DNA from 3 places in the Blautia obeum ATCC 29174 genome. Region 3 is predicted to be linked to each of the others. Evidence: predicted binding sites of a transcription regulator. Region 3 holds the regulator's gene; each other region holds the start of a gene.
The links. The regulator Rex, encoded in region 3, represses fermentation and respiration genes when NADH is low (regulators of the CRP and FNR family bind a similar motif). The targets are predictions, from matches to a motif close to ATTGTTAANTANTTAACAAT.
Positions count from the first base shown of each region.

Region 1 (10,702 bases), 1.4 Mb from region 3:
GGAATGGAGAAGAGTGTGGAGCTCCTTCTTGCCCTGATTCAGGAATATACGAAATAATCTACGGAGTTGCAATAAAACGGTTAACATGCTCCATTGTGGCTTTTATAATCGAAAGATCTGCCTGTACATCGCCGGTCTCCAGAGAGTGATTGGCATTTGGCGTAAGAAAAAGAGGGACTTCTTTTTGTTCAGCCAGTGTACGGATAGAGTCTGTTTCTGCCCATGGATCTGCAGTACCGTGAAATGCAATGCTGCCGGGACGAGCAAAGGAAAAAGTGCCAGTCAGAGGTGTGAACAGGATGCTTTTTCCTTTTATATTATGTCTGGAAGCATAAGCGGAAGCGATAACTGTACCGATGCTTTTGGAAATAAAGAGAATGCTGCCATAGGAATTCCAGTCGATATCCTGCAGAGCCTGTTCTGTTTGTTCATAAGCAAGCTCAAAAGCCTGCTTCATTTTTGCGTGATCACCCTTGACATTCTCAGGGAGGGTTCCATAGGATACAGCGAGAATCTGATACCCATAATGTCTGGCAAGACGGCTTGCATAATACAGGAGTGGTTTGTCAGCAGTATAGCCGATTCCCGGGAAAATTACTGCCAGTTTTGGGGCGCTTTTATCAGAATCATAAGTATATGCAGATGCTTTGTCATAGAGCATTTGCTGATGAATTTTTTCCTGAAGGTCTTTTAAGGTCACAGAGATTGTATAAGGCTCTTCCGGGAGATAATCATAACCGGTGAGAACACCGTTTTCTTCCATGGCATAAACAATGTGCAATGCCCCCATAAGTTCCATATCGTCTTCAATATCAGAAAGTAATTCTTCGTATGTTTTCATCTTGATTTGTTCCTCGTATTTATATTTTATAAAATTCAGTCATGTGTATAAAAAACAAAATAATTATTGCATGTTTTATTAAAACGGGCAAGGAAAATTGAAAAACTCCTGCCAGTTACCTGGTTAAGGTGTCAATAAAATTGGGGAATAGCTTGCAAATCACGATCAAATAAAATATGATATAGAGATGTTAAACTATACAATGTAAGGAAAATATATGAAAAACAGAAACAAAGGTTTTACACTTGTGGAACTTGTGATCATCATTGCAATTCTTGCGATTCTTATAGGTGTTCTTGCACCGACTTATACCAAATATATAGAAAAAAGCAGGGAATCAACTGATCTTGCAAATGTCAGGACGGCGTATGACAAAGTGGTGATGGAAACGGGAATAGAGGGAAATGAAGATGTAAAGGAGATCGTTCATCTGAAGCAGAAAATAGACAAATGGCAGTCTTCAGATACGGTGACAATTGCCGGAATCTCTCATTCCAATGATGATCCGGATACGGATAACTGGAAAGGGTATCCTGTTGCAGGTGGAATATGCGAAGTGTCCATGAATCCTGAAACCGGTATTTTATTTGACTGGAAAACCGGAAAAGGAGACAGTGTAGAAAACGATGAAGTAAAAGAATACTGGTTTAACCTGGAAGAAAACTTCGACAGAGTTCTTCAGGAAAGTAATGCACTGAACGGTGTAACTGGCATCTTTGAAATCGATTCCAGATGCCAAAAATCTACTATGGTTCCAAGGATAGAGATGAAGATGGCATCTGACAGTCTCCTTAAGAAAGGAACCTGGGCATATTATGGAAGGGCGAAGGATGCTAGAAAACGTGCTTTGCTCTGGACTTCTGTTAATACAGATGTTGTCGGTGCGAACCAGAAGATTCCTGTGATTGTCTGCACGGCAGATAATAAATATTATGTAGCAGAATCTACAACCGCCAAACGTACAGGATATGGCCCTGATTACGTTGCGATTGCAGCGCAGATGAGCACAGGCACTGCAAAAAAAGAGCTGGATGAGACCGCAGTAAAATATGACAGTCTTCAGGCCGCATACGACGCATATAAAAAACTGCTCACAGATGGAAAATATAAGCAATATAAAAATTCGTTGGATTTTAATATTCATTGGTGAAGGTAACTGGTGAAGATGGTTATTCCTTTGCAGTTTACTGGTTGCTTTTATTTCTCCGACAAGCTATACTAATCTGAGCGACAAAGTATGGATTGGAGGATTTTTATAATGAAAATTGCAGTAACTTATGATAATGGAAATGTTTTTCAGCATTTTGGAAAAACAGAAAACTTTAAGGTTTATGAAGTAGAAGACAACAAAGTTGTTTCAAGTGAAGTGATCGGTTCTAACGGAACTGGACATGGTGCCCTGGCCGGACTTCTGGCAGAACAGGGGATTGATGTACTGATCTGCGGTGGTATTGGAGGAGGTGCACAGACTGCACTTGCGGAGGCAGGTATTCAGTTATGCTCCGGTGCACAGGGAAATACCGATGAAGTAGTAGAAGCTTATCTGAAGGGCGAACTGGAATCAGCAGGAACAACCTGTGACCATCATCATGAAGAAGGACATTCCTGTGGAAACCATGAGGAAGGGGAGTCCTGTGGAAGCAGCTGTGGCGGCTGTGGTTCACATAAACCGGCATTTTCCGGACCGAATGTAGGAAAGACATGCCGTACACATTACAAGGGAACATTCAACGATGGAACACAGTTTGATTCTTCCTATGATCGTGGACAGCCGCTGGAGTTTGTCTGCGGAGCAGGACAGATGATCAAAGGCTTTGATGCAGCTGTTGCAGACATGAAGGTCGGAGAAATCAAAGAAATCCATCTGATGCCGGAAGAGGCTTATGGACAGCCGAATCCGGATGCGATCTTTACTCTTGAGATTGAACAGCTTCCGGGTGCAGAGGACCTGACAGTAGGTCAGCAGGTATATTTGTCTAATCAGTATGGGCAGCCTTTCCCGGTCAAAGTTACAGCCAAAGATGAAAAGACAATTACATTTGATGCCAATCACGAGATGGCTGGTAAAGAGCTGAACTTTAAGATCGAGCTTGTAGAAGTAAAATAAATGTCGAAGAAGTGCGGAGTTTGTCAATAAGTTTCGAACTCTTTTGATGGACGTACACAGTGCGGCATGCTAGTATGGAAGAAAGAAAATTATGTAGCTGTCTGGCGGCATTAAAGGACAGTGATATGATTCGTTTCTGCTTTATTCTGTGCGGCATGCCGCTTCTTTTGTTCTAAGACCGTTCTGGTTGAGAAAGGGAAATCTCCATGTTTTACTTGCGTTGTCGGGCGAAATTTCCATGTGTAATGAATAGGATATGATGAAAAAAGACCGGAATGCGTTGTTTCGGTCTTTTTATGTGGTGGAAACTGATCTATCAGGGCATTCTTGAATTATCTGAATTCCACGGCATGTTTTCTTTTCCAGATGGGAAATAAATTTCGCTGGCAGACGTAATTCTTCCGTTGTTCAATGCTTATGGAATGGAAGAATGTTTTCCACATATCAGTATATTCATCTTCATAAGATTCTGTCTTTTGTAATACCGAAAATTCATCGTCCGTCAGATAGCGCAGATAATTTTCACCATCTTTTACATGTACACAGGCAGTTTTGCGGTTATCATCGATGATCATCCAGTGTTCGGAGGGCATACGGTTGGCAAAATGGTTGCCAACCAGCATGATTACATCATTCCGGGGCTCCAAATGACTGACATAGACCTGGTTTTCCAGACTTTGAAAACGGGCAAATTCCCGAAAATGATGCGCTTCATTTGATACCTGGCGCCGGAGTTCGAGAAGATTCATTACATGTGGATTCGTATATTGCTCGACTACAGTACTGCCAATAGCAAACCCCACCCGAAGAAAGTCATAGATTGCCTGCAGAGCGTTCTCATCCGCAGATAATGAGGCGTAGTAGATGTTCATGTATGCAGTTTCAGAGATGCTTCTCCGAATGGAGCGTATAACCTTTTCTGCTTTGGAAGGATCACCATCCACATGGATATATTCATCAAACATTGTTTGTTGAAAGATAGGTTCTTTCTTTAGTCCAATCTGGTTATGACCGACTTTCAGGGCTTCTGACCAGGCATCATAGATGCAGGTCATGATATCCGTTAAGCGGTCCTGGCAAGTATATATTTTCATATTTTTATTCCGTATTCTGATCCTATATGTAAAAGTGGCTGGAAACTGGCAGAGGGAAGTTTAGCCGATCCCAAAATCAGCGAGAGTCATCTGGGAATAAGATTCATTGGAATGTTGTACTTTCCAGGAATCTTTTGCATCTACCTGAACCAGCTGTCGGGTGATATAGGCTTCTTCAATGGGAGTACGATACATTTGTCTGCCACCGCAGGTGATAAAATAATGTGCGCGTTTCAAAACTACGCCCATTCTTTTCAGATTGTCAAAATTCAGACGGCCATATTGTCTGGCATAAGTGATCCGGCTGGCGGATTTTGGCCCGATTCCGGGAACCCGAAGCAACGTGGCATAAGATGCTTTTTCAACTTCCACTGGAAAGTGTTCCAGATGGTGCAGCGCCCAGTCGCATTTGGGATCCAGCAGTTCATTGAAGTTGGGCTGAGATTCGGATAACAGTTCATCTGCCTGGAAGCCATAGAAGCGTAGCAGCCAGTCTGCCTGATACAGGCGATGTTCCCGCAGAAGTGGAGGTGGAGTTCCAATCTGAGGGAGAATGGAGTCATCATTTAACGGAATATATGCCGAATAGAAGACTCGTTTCAGATCAAAGCCCTGGTACAGAGCCTGGCTCGTCTGTAACAGAGTATAGTCACTTTCGCCAGTGGCACCGATGATCATCTGGGTACTCTGCCCTGCCGGAGCGAAATTCCGTTTCAGATCGGACATGTCAAGAGGTGCCAGCTGACAGGCATTTTCCCATGTCAGGATATGTTTCGTGAATTTATTTTTATCACGGGAGATAAGATTCGGATCCTCTTTTTTGAGGGGAGGATTGTTCCCGGGTTTTGCATCGGTATTCTGCATATTGAGTTTTTCTCTGAAGGTTTTTTTGGAATCGTCTGAGAAAATACCATTTCTTAAAAACTGATTTCCCCGGCTTCGATCCATATATGCAGATTTTCCAGCAGCTATCCGGTGAGAGACAATAGTATTTTGTACTTTTCCCATGGGATTCAGGATATTCTGCATGGTTTTATTGGGGGCAAGAGAACGCAGAGCTGTTTCTGTCGGAAGTTCCAGATTGACACTGATGCGGTCTGCCAGATATCCGGCCGCGGCAAGCAGCTCGTCAGAGGCCCCGGGAATTGTTTTTACATGAATGTATCCGTTGAAATGGTACCGGGTACGGAGGAGCAGCAGTGTCTCACACATTTTCTCCATGGTATAGGTCGGATTTTTTAAGACACCGGAGCTTAAGAAGAGCCCTTCGATATAGTTCCGTTTGTAAAATTCAACGGTTAGTTCACAGATTTCCTGTGGCGTAAAGGTGGCGCGGCGTACATCATTGCTGGCACGGTTGATGCAATATTTACAGTCATAGGCACAATGATTTGTCATCAGGATCTTGAGAAGGGAAATACATCTTCCATCAGCGGCAAAACTGTGACAGATGCCACATGCCTCTGCATTGCCGAGCTCTCCTTTCTTTCCGCGTCGGCTGGAACCGCTTGAAGTACATGCGACATCGTATTTTGCTGCATCTGCCAGAATCTGTAACTTTTCCTGCGTTGTGTAATTATCATTTGTAATCTCTGTTATCATACATCTATTATACAAACACATGTTCTTGAAATCAAGAACTTTTTAGAACATTCGTTCGACAAAAGCTCCAAAAAGCTACCCATTGCAATGTCAGGGTGAGGAAGATTATAATAAGAAGAAACAGAAACCGGAAAAGTCGAAAAAATTAGTGTTGCACTCGTAAAAATACAATATATTGATAAAAACTTTCAAAATACAACTACAAATTGTACAAAATTAAAAGCATGCGTTAATTAATTGACAAAGGTGCTTTCAATAGTGTACACTAGCGGCGTGAACGAGGGAGAGTTCACATGTAACTATAATAAGATTCCGGTCTTATTTTTCTTTTAGGAGAAAAGTTAGACGGGACATACGCGGAATAAATTCTATTTTAGAGAGGTGCAAAAATGAAAAACTTTTCACAGTGGGAAGGTTTCAAAGGAAACCGTTGGAAAGAAAAAATCGACGTTCGTAATTTTATTTCAATGAACTACACACCATATGACGGAGATGCTTCCTTCCTGGAAGAACCTACAGAGGCTACAAACAAACTGTGGGGAAAACTTCAGGAACTTCAGAAAGAAGAGCGTGCAAAAGGCGGCGTTCTGGATATGGAGACAGAGGTTGTTACATCTCTGACAGCATATGGCCCGGGATACATCGATGAAGACCTCAAAGATCTTGAAAAAGTTGTTGGTCTGCAGACAGACAAACCGCTGAAACGTGCATTCATGCCATACGGTGGTATCAAAATGGCAGAGCAGGCATGTGAGACTTACGGATACAAAGTAAGCGACAAGATCAAAGACGTTTTCCATAACTACGAATTTAAAACACACAACCAGGGTGTATTTGATATCTACACACCAGAAATGAAAGCAGCCCGTCACAACAAAATCCTGACAGGTCTTCCGGATACTTATGGACGTGGACGTATCGTTGGTGACTACAGACGAGTAGCACTGTACGGTATCGACGCTCTGATCGAAGGAAAACAGAAAGACTTTGCAGCTTGCGACCGTCAGGGTATGAGACGTTATGACTTCCAGCTTCGTGAGGAAATCGCAGATCAGATTCGCGCACTCAAAGGCATGAAAGTTATGGCTGAAGCTTACGGATATGATATTTCACAGCCGGCTAAAGATGCAAGAGAAGCATTCCAGTGGCTGTACTTCGGATATCTTGCAGCAATCAAGACTCAGAACGGTGCTGCAATGAGTGTTGGACGTATCTCTACATTCCTTGATATCTATATTGAAAGAGATCTTGAGAACGGAACTCTTACAGAGAAAGAAGCTCAGGAGCTTGTTGACCACATGGTAATGAAATTCCGTATGGTTAAATTTGCACGTATTCCTTCTTACAACCAGCTGTTCTCCGGTGACCCGGTATGGGCAACTCTGGAAGTTGCAGGTATGGGACAGGATGGACGTACAATGGTAACAAAGAACGACTTCCGTTTCCTGCACACTCTGGAAGACATGGGACCGGCTCCGGAACCGAACCTTACTGTTCTGTATTCTTCAAGACTGCCGGAAAACTTCAAGAAATATGCAGCTGACATCTCCGTACTGACAAGCTCTATCCAGTATGAGAACGATGATGTTATGCGTCCGGTATGGGGCGATGACTACAGCATCTGCTGCTGTGTATCTGCTACTGAGACAGGTAAAGAAATGCAGTTCTTCGGAGCTCGTGCAAACCTTGCAAAATGCCTTCTGTACGCTATCAACGGTGGTGTTGATGAGAAGACAAAACAGCAGGTAGGACCTCAGTATCAGCCAATTACTTCTGAATACCTTGACTATGACGAAGTAATCGCAAAATATGACAAGATGATGGACTGGCTGGCTCATCTGTATGTTGGAACACTGAACATGATCCACTACATGCATGACAAATACTACTATGAAGCAGCAGAAATGGCTCTGATCGATACAAAGGTTGACCGTTCCTTCGCAACTGGTATCGCAGGATTCTCTCACGTAGTAGACTCCCTGTCCGCTATCAAATATGCAAAAGTTAAAGCAATCCGTGACGAAGACGGAATCACAACAGATTTCGTAGTAGAAGGTGACTTCCCACGTTATGGTAACGATGATGACAGAGCAGATGAGATCGCAACAACACTGCTTTCTACATTCCTTGAGAAACTGAAACATATCCATACCTATCGTGATTCAAAACCTACTACTTCTATCCTTACCATCACATCCAACGTTGTTTATGGTAAAGCTACAGGATCCCTTCCGGATGGAAGAAAAGCAGGCGAGCCGCTGGCACCTGGTGCTAACCCGTCCTACGGCGCAGAGCAGAACGGACTTCTTGCTTCCCTCAACTCTGTTGCAAAACTGGACTATGAAGATGCCCTTGACGGAATCTCCAATACTCAGACCATCAACCCGGATGCTCTGGGACATACAGAAGAAGAACGTACAGAGAACCTTGTTCATGTACTTGACGGATACTTTGACCAGGGTGCTCATCACCTCAACGTTAATGTATTTGGTAAAGAAAAACTGATCGATGCAATGGAACATCCGGAAAAAGAAGAGTACGCAAACTTCACAATCCGTGTATCCGGATATGCAGTTAAATTCATCGACCTTACAAGAGAGCAGCAGCTGGATGTTATCGCCAGAACCTGCCACGACAGAATGTAATAATGAGTGAAGAAATCAAAGGATATGTCCATTCTCTGGAAAGCTTCGGATCAGTAGACGGACCGGGCGTCAGATATGTGATATTCCTGAGTGGATGTGCAATGCGCTGCCAGTTCTGCCATAATCCGGACACCTGGAAAATGGGAGAGGGGCAGCAGTACACCCCGTCTCAGCTTCTGAAACAGGCTCTTCGCTATAAGAATTACTGGGGTAACAAAGGTGGAATCACTGTGAGCGGAGGAGAACCGCTTCTCCAGATTGATTTCCTGACAGAACTTTTCCGTCAGGCAAAGGCAGCAGGAGTTCATACAACTCTTGATACCAGCGCCAATCCTTACACAGAAAAAGAACCTTTTTATTCCAAATGGCTGGAGCTTATGAAGTATACTGATCTTGTCCTTCTCGATATCAAACAGATTGACGAAGAAGAACACATCAAGCTTACAGGACAGTCCAATAAGAATATCCTGGCAATGGCACGGAAATTGTCAGATATGGGAAAACCAATGTGGATCCGTCACGTACTTGTTCCCGGAGGCAGCGATAAAGATGAGTATCTCCACAGGCTTGCTGATTTTATCCATACTTTAAAAACAGTGGAGAGAGTCGAAGTGCTTCCGTACCATACACTCGGTGTATTTAAGTGGGAACAGCTGGGAATTCCTTATCCGCTGGAAGGCGTCAGACCGCCATCCGAAGAACGGATCAATAACGCCAGAGAAATTCTGGGAGCGATATAAACCGGTCAGAAGACTGGAAATAAAAAAGATCTCAATGCCAGTGATGGCAGGGGGATCTTTTTTATGAATATAGTGGTCGGAAATGCTTTTTCTACTTGACAATCCATGCAGTTCATCATACTCTTTTGTAAGATGTTTTGTTATGTAAATTCATAAGTTACAAAGGTCAAGGGAAAATACACAGGAAGGGAAAAGATACAGATGAAAAACTGGGACAATGTAGTTTTGGTGCCGGAATTCGATGAGCAGGGTGTTGCCTGCTATCGTCTGGAAGGCGGAGATTATGAAAATGAGTATTATGTGATTTCTGAGGCAGAATCAAGAAAGCTTCTGAATACACCTGAAATCGTCGGTTATGAAGTTTATAACTGTCTGGTTTCCTCAACTTCTCAGATGCTTTATTATCTGAAGGAACAGAAGAAGGTTACAACTGCAAATATTCTTTCTATTCTTAGAGGCGCGCTGAACTATCCTCTGGAAGAGGCATGCTACAGAGAGCATATCCGTGTTCATGATATCAGCTTTCTTTCCAGTGAGCGTGTATTTGAAAAAGAAGAGATCGCAGGTCTGGAGATCAAATACAGCAAGCTTACTATGGTGCCGGACAGCACACTGATGATCGGTGACATCATTGCAAGTGGAGAGACTCTGATCCACTGTCTTCGCTATGTGACTGATTTTTACAGAGATCATGGCGCAAGACTCCGTAATATCATTATTTTTACAATCGGCGGAACCAAGGGAATCGATATCCTTGAGAAGCTTACTGCAGAGATCCGTGAATTCTGGCCGGAGTTCGAAGGCTTTATTACTGTTTATTATGAAGGAATCTTCAGTACCTATCAGGACAAGGGTGTTTCCGGGATCAACCTTCCGGACGTGGATTTCTACTGGAAGGGTGGTATTGTTGCGCCTGAATTCAGAAGAGAAACACTTTCCATGTGCAGTCCTCTTTTTGAAAAATGTATCATCTATGATGGCGGTGCAAGACGTTATGAGATCCATGAGCATGTAGAAGAGGTTCTGGAATTTTGGGAAGGAATCAAAGAAAGAGCTGACAAGATCGATTTCAAAGAGCTTCTGGATGAGAAACTTGGTTATCCTACTCCGATCAGCTATGAAGACTGGATCAAGGCAAACCACTATCAGAAGGTTCGCCCGGCAGATGCAAAATGGCTGTATCGTCAGGAACTTGGATACATCGAAAGTATGAAAGATATCACATTAAAAGAACTCGCAGAGCAACGTATCGGTGAATTTACGGGCGCACTGCGAAAATATATTTTAGATTAAGGAAAAACGGGGAGAACAAATGAGTGAAAAAATGACAACAGCAAACAGCGCAGAGCAGGGAAAGGTGGATATTGACTTTGCAGAGTGCGCGGTTCCGAAGTGGAGCAGACGCCGATTTGTGACAATGTTTATGATCATGCTTGGATTTACTTTCTTTTCTGCAAGTATGTGGGTAGGCCAGGAAATGGCAGCAGGACTGGACTTCTGGGGATTTATCAAAGCCCTCCTTCTGGGTGGTGCGATCCTTGGTATTTACACAGGTCTGCTTGGTTATGTAGGTGCAGAGACAGGCTTAAGCCTTGACCTGCTTTCCAAGAGAGCGTTTGGAGAAAAAGGTTCTTATATTTCTTCTGCGCTGACAAGTTTTACACAGATCGGAT
Region 1 is NZ_CP102265.1:228,725-239,426, forward strand. Features, by position in the region: gene pepT (peptidase T) at 1-57, shown strand, start outside; gene NQ503_RS01075 (alpha/beta hydrolase) at 59-841, opposite strand; gene NQ503_RS01080 (prepilin-type N-terminal cleavage/methylation domain-containing protein) at 1,059-1,991, shown strand; gene NQ503_RS01085 (FKBP-type peptidyl-prolyl cis-trans isomerase) at 2,100-2,948, shown strand; gene NQ503_RS01090 (TIGR03915 family putative DNA repair protein) at 3,281-4,042, opposite strand; gene NQ503_RS01095 (putative DNA modification/repair radical SAM protein) at 4,103-5,644, opposite strand; gene pflB (formate C-acetyltransferase) at 6,034-8,289, shown strand; gene pflA (pyruvate formate-lyase-activating protein) at 8,292-9,029, shown strand; gene NQ503_RS01110 (hypothetical protein) at 9,231-10,322, shown strand; gene codB (cytosine permease) at 10,342-10,702, shown strand, end outside.
Region 1: a site for Rex is predicted at 5,870-5,889, ahead of pflB (formate C-acetyltransferase). Genes of this name have one in related genera too.

Region 2 (10,702 bases), 650 kb from region 3:
ATCATCCCGCGGGATTCCGGAGCAAATTTTTCCACACGTTTCACCATCGCGGCCAGACTTTTCAGTCCTCCGGACTGTACTTCACTCAGATTCTCATAACCGGATGCCTGTAATGTTGCAAAAAGATCTTCAATCAGAAGTCTCTTCTGTTCCATATCCATACCATCGATCCATTTGTGCAGGATTTCGATAAATCGGAGTGCCGTTTTGTTCAGACTGTCTCGCCGTACCAGCGCCGGTCCCTGCACCTCCCAGGAAAATGCATCATGCTGGAGAAGTCCCTTACTGGAACTTGCAACAATAACCGGTTCTTTTTCATGCTCCAGAAGCGTCCCTATAATAGAATACTCCGGAATAATGCGAATAATCTTCGGCATCATTTCTTTCGTTTCCGGCAGCTCTTGAAATTCTCTGGAAAATCCGGGTCCGTCATTAGAATAGATTTCAAGTATCTTTTCATGAGCACTTTTGCACATCACCGAGCCATAAATCGCAAGGTTTCCACCTTTAGAATGTCCTCCGACTCTGAGCATTCCATCTGTATGTTCCGAGATTTTCTGCAAATACTCTATGGCTCTTTTTTGTGCCGGAACTACACCTGTGCTGAGATTAAAATCTTCTTTCCATCCTATGATCGTATCATCCGTTCCACGAAAAGAAACATAGGAAGTTCCGTCCTCAAGAACAATTTCCATTGCAGCAAACTGCTGCTCAGCTTCCGTTACAATATCATTCACATAATTTCTTACCACACATTTTCCAAATCTGACAGACTTCGCCATTTCCATCATCATAAACGGAGCCAGGCGGATAAAAGATTTATCCGCCTCCAGTTCTTTCATCGTATGAAGTTTCATAAATTCTTTCGTCAGCTTTTTCAGTCCGATTCCCTTCTGTTTTGTCACTGCCGAAATTCCATCCAGATTCACATATGAAAAACATGCAAGAATCAAATTGTCCACTTCGTTAAACTGCGACTGTTCAAAGGAAAGATCCCCTCTCCAACTGATGTAATCCATAATATTTCCCATAAGCAACCCCTTTTGTGAAATTTTATACTCCGTCCACAAAGCAACTTAAGGTATCTCTGATCTATACGATCTTATTCTCCATATACACGAAGCATGCTACTTACTTTACGTACTGAGCTTCTTCCACTCAGTTCTTCCATTGCCGTACGGAAATCGCCTTCGCGAACTTTGGCTGTGATGACAACAACTTCGGCACTTCCTTCTGCACGGAAAGCTTTCTGAATGATCTGTGCTACGCTGACTCCATATTTTGCAAAGACCGCAGTCATTTCAGCAAGTACACCACAACGATCCTCTACGATCAATCTCATAAAATAACGATTATAAGTATCTGCCATCTTCTTTACCGGAAGTTCTTTATAACAGGTACATCCGATTCTTGCACAGCAGTTTGCCTTAATATTTCTTGCAATATCAAAAAGATCTCCTACAACAGCGCTTGCTGTCGGAAGCTCACCTGCGCCACGACCATAGAACATGGCATTTTCTACTGCATCACCATTGACAAATACAGCATTATAAGAATCATTTACAGATGCAAGCGGATGACTGCTTGGAATCAGCATTGGGCAAACATATGCTTCAATTCCCTCTTCTGTATTCTTTGCAACTCCAAGAAGTTTTATGTCACAGCCCATTTCTTTGGCATATTTGATATCTTTTGCTGTAATCTTAGTAATTCCTTCAATATAAACATCATCAAAAACAACTCTGGAATTAAATGCTACAGACGCTAGAATTGCCACTTTTCTTCCTGCATCCAGTCCTTCAATATCTGCTGTCGGATCGGCTTCTGCATAGCCAAGTTCTGTTGCAAGTGCCAGTGCATCTTTAAATTCCATTCCATCCTGGGTCATCTTTGTAAGAATAAAGTTTGTTGTACCATTGACAATACCCATAACTTCTGCCATATGATTACCGGCAAGACATTCTTTCAATGGACGAATGATCGGAATTCCACCTGCTACAGCTGCTTCAAACAAAAAATCCACATGATGTGCTTCTGCTGCATCAAGAAGTTCTTTACCATGTACCGCAATCAGATCTTTATTTGCCGTTACGACATGTTTTCCTGCATTTATTGCTGCCAGTATGTAGCTTCTTGCCGGTTCAATTCCACCGATCAACTCGATCACAATATCAATTTCCGGATCATTTACGATCTCATCCCAATTGTTGGTCAGAACGGCCGGATCTTCAACCTTTGCAGCAGCTTTTTCCAGATTACGTACCAGGATCTTCTTGATTTCAATCTGACTTCCAAGCTTCGGAATCATGTCTTCTTTCTGCTTCTGTAATACCTTATATACACCTGTTCCTACTGTACCAAAGCCCAGAAGGGCAGCACGAATGATTTTTTTATCCATTTTGAAATAGGCTCCTTTCTCCTCGTCCCTTATCTCTTTATTCTTATATTACTGTTCACAGGTAATATCCCGCGAGGTGTTTTTCCATGAATATGGCAAAATCCCGAGACATACGGGGCAAAATGCTATCACCGAAGGTGATGTGGAATGCATTTTGACCAAGCTACTGTGAACGAAGTGAACAGTGAATATTTTACCACTTGTGTTTAATAGTATTGTATAAAGCGGATTTTGTCAAGCGCGGACATTTGTACGTCTCTGGAAACAAAAAAAAGCCAGATACCTCTTACCTGGCCGGTTTGAAGTATCTGACTCTTAAAATCATCTTATTGATAATTATTTGTAGTTAACGATCTTTCCGAAATCTGGTTTCAGGGAAGCTCCACCAACAAGTCCACCATCGATATCACCCATTGCAAACAGTTCTGCTGCATTTCCTGCATTTACAGATCCGCCGTACTGGATACGGATAGCTTCTGCTGTATCTGTGTCATAGATTTCAGCAACACACTCACGGATACCTTTGCAGATTTCCTGGGCCTGTTCGCTTGTAGCTGTTTTACCTGTTCCGATAGCCCAGATTGGTTCGTAAGCGATAACCATAGTTTTAGCCTGGTCAGCTGTTACGTTCTGAAGACCAACTTTAACCTGCTGACGGATCCAGTCCATAGTGATGCCCTGTTCTCTCTGCTCAAGAGATTCTCCACAGCACATGATTGGTGTAATACCATGTTCGAAAGCTTTAAGTACTTTCTTGTTAACGTCTTCGCTTGTTTCTCCGAAGTAATCTCTTCTTTCGGAATGTCCAAGGATAACATATTTAACACCAGCGTCAACCAGCATAGCCGGAGCGATTTCACCTGTGTAAGCACCTTTTTCTTCGAAGTACATGTTCTCTGCTGCTACAGCAATATTTGTACCTTTGCAGGCTTCAACAACCGGAACGATGTCGATTGCCGGAACACCGAATACTACGTCTACTTCATCGTTCTGTACAAGTGGTTTCAGAGTTTCTACTAATTTAACTGCTTCGCTTGGAGTCATGTTCATTTTCCAGTTTCCAGCGATAATTTTCTTTCTTGCCATTTTTATTATCTCCTTTTTTATTTATCATTAGCTGCTGCTACGCCCGGCAGTTCCTTTCCTTCCAGGAATTCCAGAGATGCTCCACCACCAGTAGAGATGTGAGTCATCTTATCGCCATAGCCAAGGATATTTACAGCTGCTGCGGAGTCACCACCACCGATGATAGTTGTAGCTTCTGTATCTGCAAGAGCTTTAGCAACTGCTTCTGTACCATGAGCAAAATTCGGCATTTCGAAGCAACCCATTGGTCCGTTCCATACAACTGTCTTAGCATCTTTTACAGCGTCACAGAAAATCTTTTCTGTTTCTGGTCCAATGTCCATTCCTTCCCAGCCGTCCGGAATGCATCCACGTTTTACAACCTGGATATTGCAGTCGTTAGAGAAGTCATCACCGATTCTGTTGTCAACAGGAAGAAGAAGCTTAACGCCTTTTTCTTCTGCTTTTTTAAGCATGTCTAATGCATACTGAAGATAATCATCCTCACAGAGGGAATTACCAATGTGTCCGCCAAGAGCTTTGGAGAATGTATAGGACATTCCACCACCGATGATCAGAGTATCAACTTTGTCAAGAAGGTTGTTGATAACAGAGATCTTGCTGGAAACTTTCGCTCCACCAAGGATAGCTACAAATGGTCTCTCCGGATTTTCTACTGCATTTCCAAGGAATGCGATTTCTTTTTCCATCAGATATCCAACAACTGCGGTATCTACATATTTGGTAACACCAACGTTGGAGCAGTGTGCTCTGTGAGCAGTACCAAATGCATCATTTACGAATACATCGCAAAGGGAAGCAAGTTCTTTACTGAACTCATCACCGTTTTTGGTTTCTTCTGCACGATAACGTGTATTTTCAAGAAGAATAACTTCTCCGTCTTTCATGTCAGCTACTGCTGCTTTTACGGTATCATCAACAACAACCGGGCTCGGAACGAATTTAACTTCCTGTCCCAGAAGCTCTGTGAGACGTTTTGCAACAGGTGCAAGAGAAAGTTCCGGTTTCGGCTCTCCCTTCGGTTTGCCAAGGTGTGAGCAAAGAATGATCTTTCCGCCATCTGCGATCAGCTTCTTGATTGTAGGAAGAGCTGCTACCAGACGGTTCTCATCTGTGATTTTGCCGTCCTGCAGAGGTACATTAAAGTCACATCTTACCAGAACTCTCTGGCCTTTTACATTGATATCATCAACGGATTTTTTGTTTAATCCCATGCTAATATTCCTCCAAATTCATAAAAAATGGGCCCGGTCCAAATCAGACCGGACCCTGACTGAGTCTATTTGTGTCATTGCAAAATGCAACAACTTACTCCACACTTTAACTTATGGACTTAATTAAGCGTTCAGAAGTTTTCCAAAATGTTTGATTGTACGAACCATCTGGCTTGTGTAGGAGTTTTCATTGTCATACCATGAAACAACCTGTACTTCTGTTGTGCCGTTCTCAAGTGGCAGAACCATTGTCTGAGTAGCATCAAACAGAGAACCAAATCTCATACCAACGATATCGCTGGATACGATTTCGTCTTCGTTGTATCCGAAGGATTCGTTAGAAGCTGCTTTCATAGCTGCGTTGATCTGCTCTTTTGTAACGTTTCCTTCAACTACTGCTGTAAGGATTGTTGTAGAACCTGTTGGGGTTGGTACACGCTGAGCGGATCCGATCAGTTTGCCGTTCAGTTCTGGGATAACCAGACCGATTGCTTTTGCAGCACCTGTGCTGTTCGGAACGATGTTAACTGCAGCTGCACGAGATCTTCTCAGATCACCTTTTCTCTGCGGTCCGTCAAGTGTCATCTGATCACCTGTGTAAGCGTGGATTGTGCACATGATACCAGATTTGATCGGTGCAAGATCGTTAAGAGCCTTAGCCATTGGTGCAAGGCAGTTTGTTGTACAGGATGCAGCGGAGATGATTTTATCTTCGTTTGTAAGTCCTTCATGGTTTACATTGTAAACGATTGTCTTAAGGTCGTTTCCAGCCGGAGCGGAAATAACAACATGTTTAGCACCTGCATCAATATGAGCCTGAGCTTTGTCTTTGGATGTATAGAAACCTGTGCACTCGAGAACTACGTCTACACCGATTTCTCCCCAAGGAAGTTCTGCAGCGTTAGCTTTTGCATAGATTTTGATTTCTTTTCCGTCAACTGTGATGGAATCTTCTCCTGCTACTACTTTGTCAGCCAGAGCATATCTTCCCTGAGTTGAGTCATATTTTAATAAGTGAGCCAGCATTTTCGGGGATGTAAGGTCGTTGATAGCAACGATTTCAAATCCTTCTGCTCCAAACATCTGACGGAATGCCAGACGACCAATACGGCCAAATCCATTAATTGCAACTTTTACTGCCATGATAAATTCCTCCTATGAAATAAATGGTTGATTATGGCGTTTGTTAAAGAAACGTCAACCTATTGCATATTGTATCGAATCTCATACAAAAATTCAAGGGGATTTTATAAAAAACATCAGAAATTTCTATTTAAAAGGAAATGAAACCATAGCATATGCGATTTTTGCATGCTATAATAATGTCAATCCATACAAAGGAGGATACAAAAATGTCAAATCAGATCTTATGGGACTGCCATATGCATTCTTCTTTTTCTGCTGACTCAGACACATCTATGGAAGATATGATCCGCGAAGCAATCTGCCGGGGTCTCACCGGCATCTGTTTTACAGAGCATCTGGATCCTGATTACCCACCTACACCGGATAATGAAATATTTGAGCTGGATCTTGATGGATACAGAGAGACTCTCTTTAGACTCCGAGAAAAATATCAGAAGGAACTACAGATTCATTTCGGTATTGAACTTGGCCTGCAGCCACATTTGCACGACTACTTTCACGAGCTTCTGGCAACAATGCCGTTTGATTTTGTGATCGGATCTTCTCACGTTGTCCATGGATATGACCCTTATTATAAGGAATATTTTAAAGGGCGCGAAGAATCTGCATGTTACCGGGAATATTTTGAATCCATTCTCGAAAATCTGCATGCATTTTCTGAGATGGATGTATATGGACATATTGATTATATTGTACGCTATGGCCCGAATCAGAATAAATACTATACTTATGAACGTTACCAGGATATTCTTGATGAGATCCTGCGCACCGTCATTGCCAAGGGACGGGGAATTGAGCTGAATACCGGCGGTTTCCACTACGGCCTCGGAGAGCCAAATCCCTGCCGTGCAGTCATTCGCCGCTATCGCGAACTTGGTGGTGAGATCATCACTGTCGGTGCTGATGCGCATGGACCGGAAAAAATTGCCTATGATTTCGATAAGGCTGCTGCAATACTTGCAGACTGCGGTTTTAAGTACTATACTGTATTCCAAAACCGTAAACCGGAATTTGTCAAATTATAATTTTCAGATAAAGATACAAAAGGAGGAGATCCATCATGGCAAAAAAACGTCTTCAGAAAAAGCGTGAAGCTGCCAAAACTTCTGCTTTCCAGGCTGCTGCTGCGAAAGCAGAAACCCCGAAAATAACTACAAAAAAAGTTCAACCAATTAAGGTTGAAACAACAAAGACTGAACCTGTTAAAGTCGAGACTAAGAAAACAGAGCCTATCAAGGTTGAAACAAAGAAAGTCGAACCTGCTAAAGTTGAAACGCAAAAAGCTGAAGCTGTCAAAGTTGAAACAGCTAAGGTCGAATCAGCTAAGGTTGAGACTAAAAAAACAGAGACTGCCAAAGTCGAAACTACAAAAGCTGAACCAGTCAAACTGGAAAATAAGCGTGATGATGATCACATCTATCGTGAGCGTCTTGCCCGTCATCTGGACGAGCTGAAATGGCTCTACTGTGAACTGTATCAGGATAACCCATATGTCACAATGCATCTCAATGATCTTCTCAAAGTCCTGAAGAAATTCTATGATATGAGAAATGATGCCCTGAAAGAATCTGATCTGAATCGCGAAAAAGATCCGACATGGTATAAACGCAACGATCTCATCGGTATGATGATGTATGTCAACGCTTTTGCCGGTACTCTTTCCAATCTGGAATCCAAACTGGATTATATACAGGAATGCAATGTCAATTATCTGCATCTGATGCCACTCCTTGACTCCCCGAGGGGACGCAGTGACGGTGGTTATGCAGTTGCTGATTTCCGAAAGGTTCAGGAAGAACTTGGAACCATGGATGATTTTGCAGCACTGACTGCTGCCTGCCATAATCGCGGCATCAACGTCTGCCTTGACTTCGTCATGAACCATACATCCGAAGACCACGAATGGGCAAAACGCGCCCGTGCAGGAGAAAAAGAATATCAGGACCGTTACTTTTTCTTTGATAATTATGATATTCCTTCATTATATGAGCAGACCTGCCCGGAAGTGTTCCCGACAACTGCACCTGGCAACTTCACCTGGCTGGAAGACCTTCATAAACATGTTATGACTACTTTCTATCCGTATCAGTGGGATCTGAACTACCGCAATCCGATCGTCCTGAACGAAATGATCTTTAACATGCTGTACCTGGCTAACCAGGGTGTAGATATTGTCCGTCTGGATGCTGTACCATATATCTGGAAGCAGCTTGGGACGAACTGCCGTAACCTGCCACAGGTTCACACCATCGTTCGTATCATGCGTATGATCTGTGAGATCGTATGCCCTGGCGTTCTTCTTCTCGGAGAAGTTGTCATGGCTCCTGAAAAAGTTGTTCCATATTTCGGAACTGTCGAAAAACCAGAATGTCATCTGCTGTACAACGTTACGACTATGGCAAGCACATGGCACACAGTTGCAACAAAAGATGTCTCCCTGCTTCGCCGTCAGCTGGATATCATCTCCGAACTTCCGAGAGATTATGTATTCCAGAATTATCTGCGTTGCCATGACGATATTGGATGGGGACTGGATTATGAATATCTTGAAAACTTCGGTATTCAGGAAGTACCTCATAAAAAATATCTGAATGATTTCCTTACAGGAAAATATCCAGATTCTTTTGCACGAGGAGAACTTTATAATGATGATCCGCGTCTTGGTGATGCAAGACTGTGCGGAACAACAGCTTCTCTCTGTGGTATTGAGCGTTTTGGATTTGAAGGAAATCAGGAAGGTGTGGACAGAGCTGTCCGTTATGATATTACACTGCATGCATTCATGCTCTCTCAGTCCGGTATCCCGGTAATTTACAGTGGTGACGAGATCGGTCAGGTGAATGATTATTCTTACAAAGATGATCCGGAAAAATCCGATGATTCACGTTATCTTCACAGAGGAAAATTCGACTGGAAGCTGGCTGAAAACCGTCATGATCCTGCTACTGTACAGGGCAAACTTTTCCCTGTGCTTAATAAACTGGAGCATATCCGTTCAAGCCACAGTGTATTCAACAGTAATGTTCCAATTCGCACCATTGACACCTGGGATACTTCTGTTCTTGCTTTTATACGTGAGAATAATAAGGAGAAATTTATCGGTATCTACAACTTCAGTGAGAATGATAAAGTTGCATGGATCAATGAAGAAGATGGTATGTACACAGATCTTATCTCCGGACGAGAGATGGAAGCCAGGGGTGTGCAGATTCCGGCATTCGGATGTTACTGGCTGTGCAGAAATAAACAATAATTTTTAAGTACATAAATATACCAAAAGGCTCCGGTCACAATTGACCAGAGCCTTTTTATTCGAATTCCTATTCTATTTACGTAATTTATCAATAAATGCAGTAAATTTTCCTGGGTTTTCTTTATCCAGAGAACGTGCATAGATTCCCTTCAGCCAGACAGTGATCACATCGATCAGTACCGGTGCAAAGGTCATCAGTATGAATACCAGGATGATCATTCCAAAATCCAAAGAACCAAGAGAAAGCAGTTTCTGGAAAATAACGGCCGCCGCAAAGAATATAAACTGCATACCGTAAATGATCGTCTTACGATAGGTATTCAGTGGTGCATAAACGGTCTTCAATGCAGCCATATAGTTCCATCCTGTAACAAGAACACAGGCTGTATTCAACATTTCTGTGGAATGATATACATTCTGACAAACGAGCATGACCGCAAACACACACGATGTAATCGTGAGTGCTGCCGGAAACGCATTGATAAATACATGCCTCAGGAACGTATGATCAATCTTCTCGTAATTGTTTTCCTGTGCAAGCAGGAATGTCGGAATACCTACCGCACACGCGCTGATCAGTGACATCTGGATCGGTTCAAACGGATACGTATTTCCAAAGAAGATCGTCAGCAATGACAACATAACGGAAAACATCGTCTTGATCAGGAACATGGATGCCGCCGTACGGATGTTGTTTACGACTCTTCGTCCCTGATTTACAATATGCGGCATAGATGCAAAATTTGAATCCAGAAGAACGACATTTGCAATATTCTTTGCAGCATCACTTCCCTGTGCCATGGCAATACTGCAGTCAGCCTCTTTCAGGGCAAGAACATCGTTGACACCGTCACCAGTCATAGCTACTGTATGTCCCTGGGATTGCAGTGCCTGAACCATCGCTTTTTTCTGCTGTGGCGTCACCCGTCCGAACACGCTGTACTCTGCAACTGCATCCTGAAGCATCTCATCGGATGTCAATGTCGTCGCATCTACATATCTGTCGGCATTTTTAAGTCCGGCACGCTTTGCAATCGCTGCGACCGTCACCGGATCATCACCGGAAATGACCTTAAGATCTACCTCCTGGCTTTCAAAGAATGCCAGTGTATCTGGTGCTTCCTCTCTGATCACATCTGTCATAAGCATCAGTGCAAGCGGTTCCAGTCCCTCTGGAAGTTCTGTTCCTTCTACCATCTGGGAACTATGCGCCAAAACCAGTACTCGAAGCCCGTCTTCAGCATATACCTGACATCGTTCTGTCAGCTCCTGGTTATCTTCTGGAAACAGGAACTGTGCTGCTCCCATCAAATATGTGCCTTTTTCTTCAAAAACGGCACCACTGTATTTTCTGTCGGAAGAAAATGGAATCACATGTTCCAGTGTCATACCCTGCTTTGCCGGAAAACGTTTACGCAATGCATCGATCGTTGCATTCTGATCTTTGAGTACGTACATCATATTGCACATGATCTCGCCGACTTCGTCCATAAATGCCGGACCTGCGTCTGTTTCATCTGCCGAAACCTCAGTTACAGAAACTTCTGTTATTTCTGTATCGGATACTTCGGCTGCCTGTACTTCTGTCTGTCTGGATTCCGTATC
Region 2 is NZ_CP102265.1:1,008,647-1,019,348, reverse strand. Features, by position in the region: gene NQ503_RS04870 (DUF2974 domain-containing protein) at 1-1,031, opposite strand, end outside; gene NQ503_RS04865 (homoserine dehydrogenase) at 1,103-2,398, opposite strand; gene tpiA (triose-phosphate isomerase) at 2,735-3,484, opposite strand; gene NQ503_RS04855 (phosphoglycerate kinase) at 3,502-4,698, opposite strand; gene gap (type I glyceraldehyde-3-phosphate dehydrogenase) at 4,822-5,841, opposite strand; gene NQ503_RS04845 (histidinol-phosphatase HisJ family protein) at 6,051-6,869, shown strand; gene NQ503_RS04840 (alpha-amylase family glycosyl hydrolase) at 6,905-9,097, shown strand; gene NQ503_RS04835 (cation-translocating P-type ATPase) at 9,170-10,702, opposite strand, start outside.
Region 2: a site for Rex is predicted at 5,881-5,900, ahead of gap (type I glyceraldehyde-3-phosphate dehydrogenase). Genes of this name have one in related genera too.

Region 3 (10,702 bases):
ACTCATAGTCTTCTATAAGACGCGAAATCGCTTCTGCACCATGTCCATAACCATCGGCCTTGATAACAGCTACGATCCTGGTACCATCTGCAATGTTTTTCTTCATTTCCTCAAAGTTATGAGCAATGGCATCCAGTGATACTACTGCTTTAACTCTCTCAAATTTTTTCATAATACCCTCCTCTTCCTGCCTGATCTGCTCAGATATTTCGGTATTCTATTTATTTTTCAAAACTTCTGAAGCTCCTCGTACAATATCTCCGGCCTTCATACCTGCTGTTCCTTTTTCTTTCGCTGCCAGATCTCCTGCCATACCATGAAGCAGTACTCCCAACGCAGCCTGTCTGCCTGTATCCGGCAGTTCCGTCCTTTTATTCAGGAACATTGCCAGCACACCTGCAAGAATTCCGGTCAGAACATCTCCACTTCCCGCAGTCGCCATTCCAGGATTTCCCGCCAGACTGATCCAGGTATTTCCATCCGGTGCTGCCGTCACGGTACATGCATCTTTCAGCACACAAACCGCACCGGTCTCTGCCGCCAGCTCCCTCGCTGCTGCAATACGGTCTTTTTGAAGTTCACTGACCTTTTTTCCTGTCAGCCGTCCCATCTCACCCATATGTGGTGTCATGACCACGTGGCTCGTAAGATACTGTTTCCATTCCGGATGCTGTGCCAGCAGATTCAGCCCATCTGCATCCAGTATGACTGGTTTAGCAGCTCCTGATGCTGCCTCCAGAAACCACTGTACTTTTTCGGCAGCCTGGTACGTAGTTCCAATTCCCGGGCCGATCACCACAATATCGCACCAGTCAAGATCTTTTGCAAAATCATCGCCACAGTCAAGCATCGCCTCCGGCAGCATTGTCTGCAGTGGAATCCGATTCTCTTCTGCCGTAACGATTTTCACCATTCCGATGCCCACTGCAAAAGCTCCCGACGCACTGAGGTAAGCCGCCCCACACATGCCCGGACTTCCGGCAACGACCAGAATCTTTCCAAAAGTTCCTTTGTTTCCATCAACAATTTTATCCGGCAGAAAATGAATATCTGTTTTTTCTGTCTGCCATAAATATGGTTTCACCTTATCACTCGCGTAGATGCCAACATCCGCAACGATCACTTTACCGGCAAATTTCCTGCCCGGATACAGGCAAAGGCCTGCTTTCCGAAATGCAAATGTCACTGTCAGATCTGCATGAAAAGCAACTCCAAGTTCTGCTCCTGTATCGCCATTTACTCCGGACGGAATATCAACAGCCACTTTCCAGGCATTCAACTGATTCAGTGCCATGATCACATCTCTGTAACTGCCCTCGACCGGACGACTCAGCCCAACGCCGAAAATGGCATCTACTATAGTAGTATATTCCTCTGTTTCCAGGTTATTCACAACCGGCACCTGACAGGCAGCTGCAATATCCAGCTGACGCTGCATTTCCACAGTCCTGTGGTCCGGATTCCCCACCAGATACAGACTTGTACGATAACCATGCAGTTTCAGAATACGGGCAACAGCCACGCCATCTCCTCCGTTGTTCCCGTTTCCGCAGACACAGAGAATCCGTTCTTCCTGTTTTTTGTCTGCCAGCGTCCGTTCCAGTTCTTCTGCGACTTTCAGAGCTGCCCGTTCCATCAGGACACAGGACGGAATCCCGATTCCCTCAATCATATTTCCATCAAGAGCTTTCATTTCTTTACAGGTCACAATCTGTTTCATTCTTTTTCCTCACCTGCCATAATTAGCATAAAAGGCCATTACGCAGCCTCCTTGCCATAAGGAGCCGGGTAACAGCCTGTCTGTCCGTCCTGCCATCACTTTATAAGTGCTGCTTATTTCTCATCGTCTATATGTTCCTGACGATACTGACTGAGATTATAGGATAATGTCATAAGACTCTCTGAAAGATGAACATTCTCCACGATCACATCATCCGGAGTATCCAGATCGATATGTGCAAAATTCCAGATAGCTTTGATTCCGTTCTCGATCAGAATCTCCGCCATATCACGTGCCTTATTCTTCGGCAATGTCAGAATTGCGATCTCAATATTGTTTTCTTTCATAAAGAAAGGAAGATCACTGATCATCTGAATCTCAATCCCACGAACCGCAATTCCCTCAAGTACCGGATTTACATCAAAAATACCGACCAGCTTGAATCCTCTCTTCTCAAACTCAACATAATTGGCAAGTGCCTGCCCCAGATTACCAGCTCCTACAATGATCATCGGATGCACGATATCCAGCCCCAGGATCTTACCGATCTCTGTATAAAGATATTTTACATTATAACCGTATCCCTGCTGTCCAAATCCCCCGAAATTATTCAGATCCTGACGTATCTGAGACGCTGTAACACGCATTTTTTTACTAAGATCATTGGAAGAGATTCTCTCTACATTGTCTTCCAGAAGTTCACCAAGGTATCTATAGTAACGTGGCAGTCTCTTAATCACAGCTTTTGAAATCTGTTTTGCTTCCACCGTTGTCCCTCCTTACACTTTCTCGTTAATTATAACGAATTGACATTTTGTTGTCAATCAATGTTGTCAAATATGTACAATTTTCATTGATTTTCCTTTACAAAGGCCATTTTTGCTTTTATAATCATACCGTATATTTACTTCGGAGGAATAACTATGATTTTATCATGTCAGGGTATCTCCAAATCCTTCGGTGAAAAAGTGATTCTGGAAGATGCCTCTTTTCATATAGAAGAACGCGAAAAAGCTGCTCTGATCGGTAATAACGGTGCCGGCAAAACCACACTTCTTCGCATTATAATGGAAGAGATCCATGCAGATGCCGGACAGGTAGTTCTTGCCAAGGACAAACGCATCGGTTACCTCGCCCAGTATCAGGATGTGCAGGGACACCTTTCTGTATATGAAGAACTCTTAAGCACCAAACAGTATATCATCGATATGGAAGAACGCCTTCGTGCCATGGAAGTCCAGATGAAAAATGCTTCCGGCGAAGAACTTGACCGCCTGATGAACTCCTACACCCGCCTGACTCATGAATTTGAACTGGAGAATGGCTATGCCTACAAAAGCGAACTTATGGGTGTTCTGAATGGTCTCGGATTTACAGAAGAGGATTTTACCAAACAGGTGGCGACTCTTTCCGGCGGTCAGAAAACACGTGTTGCCCTCGGTAAACTGCTGATTTCCAAACCAGATATCCTTCTGCTCGATGAGCCTACCAACCACCTGGATATGGAAAGCATTGCCTGGCTGGAAACTTATCTTCTCAATTATCCTGGTGCTGTTTTCATTGTATCTCATGACCGCTATTTTCTGGACAAAGTTGTCACAAAAGTCATCGAGATCGATGCCGGACAGGTTCGTATGTATGCCGGTAATTACTCCGCTTATGCAGAGAAAAAAGCACAGCTTCGTGATGCCCAGTACAAGGCATATCTCAACCAGCAGCGCGAGATCAAGCATCAGGAAGCCGTTATCGTCAAGCTGAAATCTTTCAACAGAGAAAAATCCATCAAACGTGCAGAGAGCCGTGAAAAGATGCTGAATAAGATTCAGCGGATCGACAAACCGATCGAAGTCCAGAGCCAGATGCGTCTTTCTCTTGAGCCACGCGTGGTCAGTGGAAACGATGTCCTTACCGTAGAAGATCTCGCCAAAAGTTTCCCACAGCAGAAACTTTTTTCCAATATTTCTTTCCAGATCAAACGAGGCGAGCGCGTAGCACTGATCGGAAACAACGGAACCGGCAAAACTACAATGCTCAAGATTCTCAACGGACTTCTGGATGCAGACACCGGAAGCTTCTCTCTGGGTGCCAAAGTGCAGATTGGTTACTATGATCAGGAGCATCATGTACTTCATGCAGAAAAAACAATTTTTGAGGAAATTTCAGACACATATCCGACACTGACCGAGACACAGATCCGTAATATGCTGGCAGCATTTCTCTTTACCGGAGACGATGTATTCAAAGTGATCTCCTCTCTTTCCGGTGGCGAACGAGGCCGTGTTTCTCTTGCAAAACTGATGCTCTCAGAAGCAAACTTTCTGATTCTCGATGAGCCTACCAACCACCTGGATATCGCATCCAAAGAAATCCTGGAGGAAGCCCTGAACAGCTACACCGGAACGGTACTGTACGTTTCTCATGACCGTTATTTCATCAACCAGACTGCAACCCGCATTCTTGATCTGACAAATCAGTCAGTTGTCAACTATATCGGTGATTACGACTACTATCTGGAGAAAAAAGAAGAACTGACTGAGAAATATGCTCCGACTGCACAGGAAGCCACCGAAGAAGTTAATGAAGAAACACCTTCTGAGGGAAAACTCACCTGGCAGCAGCAAAAAGAAGAACAGGCTCGCAAGCGTAAACAGGAAAACGAACTTAAAAAAGTCGAAAAACGCATCGAGGAACTTGAAACACGAGATAAAGAGATCGACGACACTCTCGTTCTTCCGGATGTCTGTACGAATGTAGGACGCTGTGCGGAACTGAGCCGCGAAAAAGACAAGATTCAGGCAGAACTTGAAGAATTATATGAAAAATGGGAGGAACTTGCATAACTGCAATTTTCTCTCCCATATTACAAGAGCCACTGTATCGCAATTGATACAATGGCTCTTTTGTGCGTATATTAAAGCATTTTTTCCAGAGATTCTCTGATTGCAAGGATGAAATCACGGCTGTTCAGTACAGTCGGATTCTCAATCGTTGTAATCAGTGCAAGGTCTTTGGTCATCTTGCCACTTTCAATCGTGGAAAGGGTAGCTTTTTCCAGTTTATCTGCAAACTCTTCCAGTTTCTGATTGCCATCCAATTCTCCACGTTTACGAAGAGCTCCTGTCCATGCAAAAATCGTTGCCACAGAGTTGGTAGAAGTTTCTTTTCCTTCCAGATGACGATAATAATGTCTCTGTACTGTTCCATGCGCTGCTTCATATTCGTAATATCCCTGAGGAGAAACAAGTACTGATGTCATCATTGCAAGAGAACCGAATGCAGAAGAAACCATATCGCTCATAACATCTCCGTCATAGTTCTTGCATGCCCAGATAAATCCGCCTTCTGCCTTCATAACACGCGCTACGATATCATCGATCAGACTGTAGAAATAAGTAAGTCCTGCTTCTTCGAATCTGTCCTTAAATTCTGTGTCAAATACCGTCTGGAATACTTCTTTGAATTTCGCATCGTATGTCTTGGAGATTGTATCTTTCGCACCAAACCATACATCCTGCTTCGTATCCAGTGCATAGTTAAAACAGCTTCTTGCAAAGCTTTCAATGGATGCAGTCATGTTGTGCATGCCCATCGCAACTCCCGGTGCTTTGAACTCCTGTACAAGGGAGCGTTTCTCTTCACCGTCTTCTGAAGTGTAAACCAGCTCAACCTTACCTGGTTTGTCAATGTACATCTCTGTATTCTTGTAAATATCTCCATATGCATGACGCGCAAGTGTGATCGGTTTCTTCCAGTTGCGTACACATGGCTCAATTCCCTTTACAACGATCGGTGCACGGAATACTGTTCCATCAAGGATTGCACGGATCGTACCATTCGGGCTCTTGTACATCTTCTTGAGATCATATTCGTCCATACGTGCATGATTTGGTGTGATCGTCGCACATTTTACTGCAACACCATATTTCTTAGTTGCTTCGGCAGCATCGATCGTAACCTGGTCATCTGTTTCATTACGATAATTTAACCCAAGATCATAATACTCTGTGTTCAGATCAATAAACGGAAGAAGAAGTTCATCTTTGATCATTTTCCAGAGGATTCTGGTCATCTCATCTCCGTCCATCTCTACCAACGGTGTCGTCATTTGAATTTTTTCCATAATACGTCTCCCTTGTCTGATATCTGATTTTCTGTCACTGGTCATTCTCTTTATAATTATCTGTAAACAATGACCAATTTCCTATTATTCTATCCGAAAAAAGGATTTCCGTCAATACTTTCGGCCTTTACTATGGTAAAATCATGCATTTTTGTTTATACAATAATGTAGTTTTCCTATAATGCCAAAAACTTTTTGCAGTTGAACTTTCCCCATCCCTGCTGGTTTCTCGGCAGTCCCATATCATCGCAGCTGTCTCGCAGCATCATTTTAATCTCTACATTGGAAAGCAGAGAATCTTTTTCCAGTGCCAGCGCAATCGCACCGGACACCAGCGGTGTTGACATGGATGTGCCGCTTTTCATGCTGTACAGGTTTCCAGCTCCCGGCGTACATGCCATAATCTGCCGTCCCGGTGCCACCAGATCCGGTTTACACACGCATTCAAATGTTGGTCCGCGCCCGGATACTGCCCGCTTTCCCGAGAGCATATCACTGGATCCCACCGTAATGATCTTTTTGCTGCATCCAGGTGCCGTCACGCTCCCCGGCTTTGGTCCCTGATTTCCTGCCGCCGCAACCACCACCAGGCCTTCATCCCATAATTTCTCCACACCCTGCACCAGTACATCCTGCTCGTTTCGTGTGCGATAAGTCGTTCCCACAGAAATATTAACAATTCGAAGCTTGTATCGTTCCCTGTTCTGTAAAATCCAGCGAAAAGCCTGCAGGACATCTTCTTTATTTCCATTTCCAAACCGATCAAGTACTTTCAGCGCTGCTATCCTGCTGCCTGGTGCCATCCCTTTATATTTTCCCATGGAGGCCCTGCCACTCCCGGCCAGAATTCCGGCTACACAGGTTCCATGTCCATTGTCGTCATATGGAACTTTTTTATGTGCAATAAAATCCGCAAAAGCACAGATTCTGCTGTCAAAATCTATATGCGGATAGATTCCCGTGTCAAGAATTGCCACTCCGATTCCCTTTCCTGTATAAAATGACTCGTTCATGCATATACTCCAGATAAAGGTTTCTATATTAATATATTCCAGTTTCAGTGAAAGGGGGTGCGGAATTTGATCATTGTAGCACTTATTGTGTTTTTCTGCCTGCAGGCATTTGTGCTCTTCTGCTGCCTCGCCGCCGGAAATGACCCCGGATCACAGGAAATATCCGACCAGGAACAGATGGAATATATCCAGATGTGGATGAAAGATAAAAAGCGGAAAACCTGAAAAAAAAGAGAAAGCCTCTCGACTTTCTCTTATCATAAATAATCATTCACCAACAGCTATTCCGTTTTATCCTCTGCCGGGGTCTGCTCACTGCCTTCTTCTGAACCGTCTTCTCCGGTATTGTCTTCTGTATTTCTGACTACCGCATCCTCCGGTGCATCGGTTGGCTTTGTAATTGTAATATTTCCAAGATCTTCTACCGTCTCCTGTTTTGAAAGAGTCGCCTTATAATCATCACGCTCAGCTCTTTTGGATCTGTTTACCTTCACCATCATTGCCAGGCATACAATCAGAATGACAACCAGAATATAATATCCTGCCGAAGACAAAAAGCTCTTTCTATGTCTGTGTTTATGCTGTGACATACAAGTATCCCTTCACATTATTCTGCAGCTGTTTCAGTATCTGCAGCTCCTGCATCTGTAGTCTGTGTTTCAATTTCATTTTCATCTACAGCGCTTTTATCAAGAAGTGTGATTGCTCCAAGGAATGGAAGTATAACTTTAAGTTCACCTGTTACAGGGTCAATTTCATCAATTGTGATAAATACAACTTTTCCTGTTTCCGGATCAACCAGCATCAGAAGCAGATCTTCTGCTTTCTTTTCTTTTGCAGCATCAATCTTAACTTTTACTTCAAGATCTCCATTAGTCTTATAGGTAATTTCATCACCGATCTGCTTAAATTACTGCATTTTCTTCGCCAATCCCATTTTGTTATATCCCATAGTAACCAAAATGTCATCCAAAGAATTTAACAAAGAGTCTCTTGCCATTGGAACTAATATGCTATCTGCAATATCATTGTAATTATCTGGTAATTCATTTAATTCAAATATAACATCTGAAAGTAATTCTATGCTGTTATATTTGGAACAACTTTCTGGATTTTTCTCTGACGTATACTCTCCTCCAAGTCAATCACCATCGGCTTTCCATCGAAATCTTTTGCATGTAAACGAATCCCTTTATATTTTTCAGTATCGTTAGTTCCATAGACGAAGATTTCAATTTCTTTTTCGGTCCAGTCAGTTCTGGTTGCAATAAATTCGACATTCAAACAATTTTTAAATACATCAAATATATCACCTGCTTCCGGATCCAACAACCAATAAACCTCATTTTTAACCTTATTTATATATTCACACCATTCCTCTTCATCTAAAAAAGTTAACGTTCTTAAACATAAATGAATATCTCTTTTATCTAACACCCTACTTTCAAAAACTCTATCACATCTCACATAATATCGTACAATCTCTGCCAACAATCTTGAAATTTCCTCAATGTTACTGTCAGTTTCATTTTTGGGTATTTCCAAATCCACAAACTCATTAATTGCCGCAACATGCACTTCATCACCCGGAAATGAACTTATCACCTCAATCTGATTGCGATATACTTTTCCTCCCTTAATATAGTTCGTTATATTATAAATCAATTTGTCTCGGCTGTATCCTAAATAACACAAATTTTCATATGTCAAAAATTGATATCGTGAGTCAACCAGTACTTCCGCAAGTTTTTTATTTTTTGCCACATTAGTAGGAAAAAGTTCAATGCTTTCTCCCGATGTTACCTTTCCATAATACTGAGGCCAAATATTTTTATATATAGCTAATGCTAATATCTGTTCAGCCATATCCTTAAATTTACTTACTTTAAGCCTTTTAATATTATTTTTATAATATAATCCAAAGAATAAACCATAGTCATTCAAAATCGCATATTGCATACGATAGTCTTTTATATATGGGGCTGCCATATAAACCAGACTTTTTTCTGCCGAACGTTCAGTATAAAACAAAATTGTATTAATAAGTATCTCCCCATAAGCTTCCTCATAAGCTTCTCCGTAAAGCTCTCTAAGTTTTTTATTTACTTTCTTAAGATTTTCCCGGAAGATATCTTCGGAGCTTCTTTTATTCATTCCTGGAACTATTGGAAGAATATAATCAAAAAACTTCGCATGCTGCAGCTCATTCAGAACCTCATCCTTAATCACATATATAAAACGAACATATTTTTCCCCCTGTAGTCTCTGATTGAGCATATAATTGATTTCCCTTAAACGTGAGAAAATCTCTATACAGTCCTTCTGGTTCAAACGGTCCATATCCTCAAACACTACTGTTCGGTCTACTTTATCCGCAATTTGTTCCAGACAGTAAATAAGTTCCGTCGCATATAGATCCAGATAATCCTCACATGCACTTCTTTCGATATCAATTTCTGTGTTGTCTGATTTCACAGCTATATTTTTCAGGCGCATCTGTGTCAGCATATAATAAATCAAATGTCGGCCAATCACTACGACTGCTACAAATACAATCAGATAGAGGAAAATATGAATTTGAGTTTTCCATTTTAATAACAGACAACTTTTGCCCACAACTGATTTTATCAAACTTCCCAAAGGCTGGTAAAAGATTAGTAACAATATCATTAATATCAGCAATCCGCCCAGATTGGCGTTAAGCCTTCCAAAGCAACTCGGCTCCTGAATCATATCAAATCTTCCTGCTTCAATATCTCTCTTATGAAAGCGAGCATAAATCTGAAGAAGAATCCGTCGTTCGATAATATTCTTCTCTTCTGATTCTTTCTCAGTGTCATCATTTATGTATTTTCCCAGCGAAACATATAAAAAATGAGGCTCTGTCTGTTTTTGCCGTTTATGTTTTTTACATTTTCTCAAAACCGGTATTTTGAAAATCCATTTTTCAAAAGCATTCTTCTCTTCGTCCCGTCTTTGCTGTCGTTTCTTATCATACGAATGCAAAATACTACTCTTACCGATTCCATGACTGCCAGATACCGCCATGTTGCATATACGCGGCTCAGCAAATGCTTCATCCAAATATTGATAGTATATTTTTAAATCGTCCGTTTCTTTCAAATCCGCATCATAAGATAGCGGAAACAAAAGTTTGTCTGTATTTTTCTCTTCCATCTTTTGTTCTCCTGTAAAACACCACCTGTCAGTCATCTCCATACGCTGACTAACCGGTGGTATTTTTATATCATCTCATACTTTTCTATCACACAACTGTATTTTTTCGTTTTTCTATCATAATTAATTCCCGCGAGGAGCAGGTTTCCGTGATACTCTTTCAATGCTTCTGCGTATCGTTTCTCTTTTATCTGTGCAATAGCTCCTTCTGCATCTTTGTCCCATTTTAACTCGATTACCGCTGCCGGTTTATCTGCATGAAGTTTTCTTGGCACAAAACAGATATCCTCAAATCCTTTTCCTGTTGGCAATTCTCTTATAATTGTGTAATATTCCCTTGCAAAATAAAAGGCAAGGTTAATCGTACAACTCAGAGAATTTTCATCATTATACTGTAATATTGAAATTTCTCGATGTGCCCGGTCTATTCCATCTGCAACAGCATCCGCATTCATACTCCATAAATCCTAAAGCAATTTTCTGGAAGCTTCTACTGAATGAATAACCTCATTCCAATCCATCGTACTGATAGCATTGACATATTCCTGAGATACTTCCTTATTAGGAATTGCGACTATTTTATCCGGCCAATGATAACTGAGATATCCTAAATGCACAAGCAAAGTCAATATATCATCTCTGCTTTGAAATGATGTCATATCATTTGAAAAC
Region 3 is NZ_CP102265.1:1,660,161-1,670,862, reverse strand. Features, by position in the region: gene alr (alanine racemase) at 1-172, opposite strand, end outside; gene NQ503_RS07860 (bifunctional ADP-dependent NAD(P)H-hydrate dehydratase/NAD(P)H-hydrate epimerase) at 218-1,720, opposite strand; gene NQ503_RS07855 (redox-sensing transcriptional repressor Rex) at 1,834-2,487, opposite strand; gene abc-f (ribosomal protection-like ABC-F family protein) at 2,644-4,560, shown strand; gene NQ503_RS07845 (NADP-dependent isocitrate dehydrogenase) at 4,632-5,840, opposite strand; gene NQ503_RS07840 (S8 family peptidase) at 6,017-6,853, opposite strand; gene NQ503_RS07835 (hypothetical protein) at 6,920-7,078, shown strand; gene NQ503_RS07830 (hypothetical protein) at 7,135-7,443, opposite strand; gene NQ503_RS07825 (hypothetical protein) at 7,461-7,658, opposite strand; gene NQ503_RS07820 (YobI family P-loop NTPase) at 7,934-10,030, opposite strand; gene NQ503_RS17620 (PD-(D/E)XK nuclease domain-containing protein) at 10,096-10,485, opposite strand; gene NQ503_RS07815 (AAA family ATPase) at 10,498-10,702, opposite strand, start outside.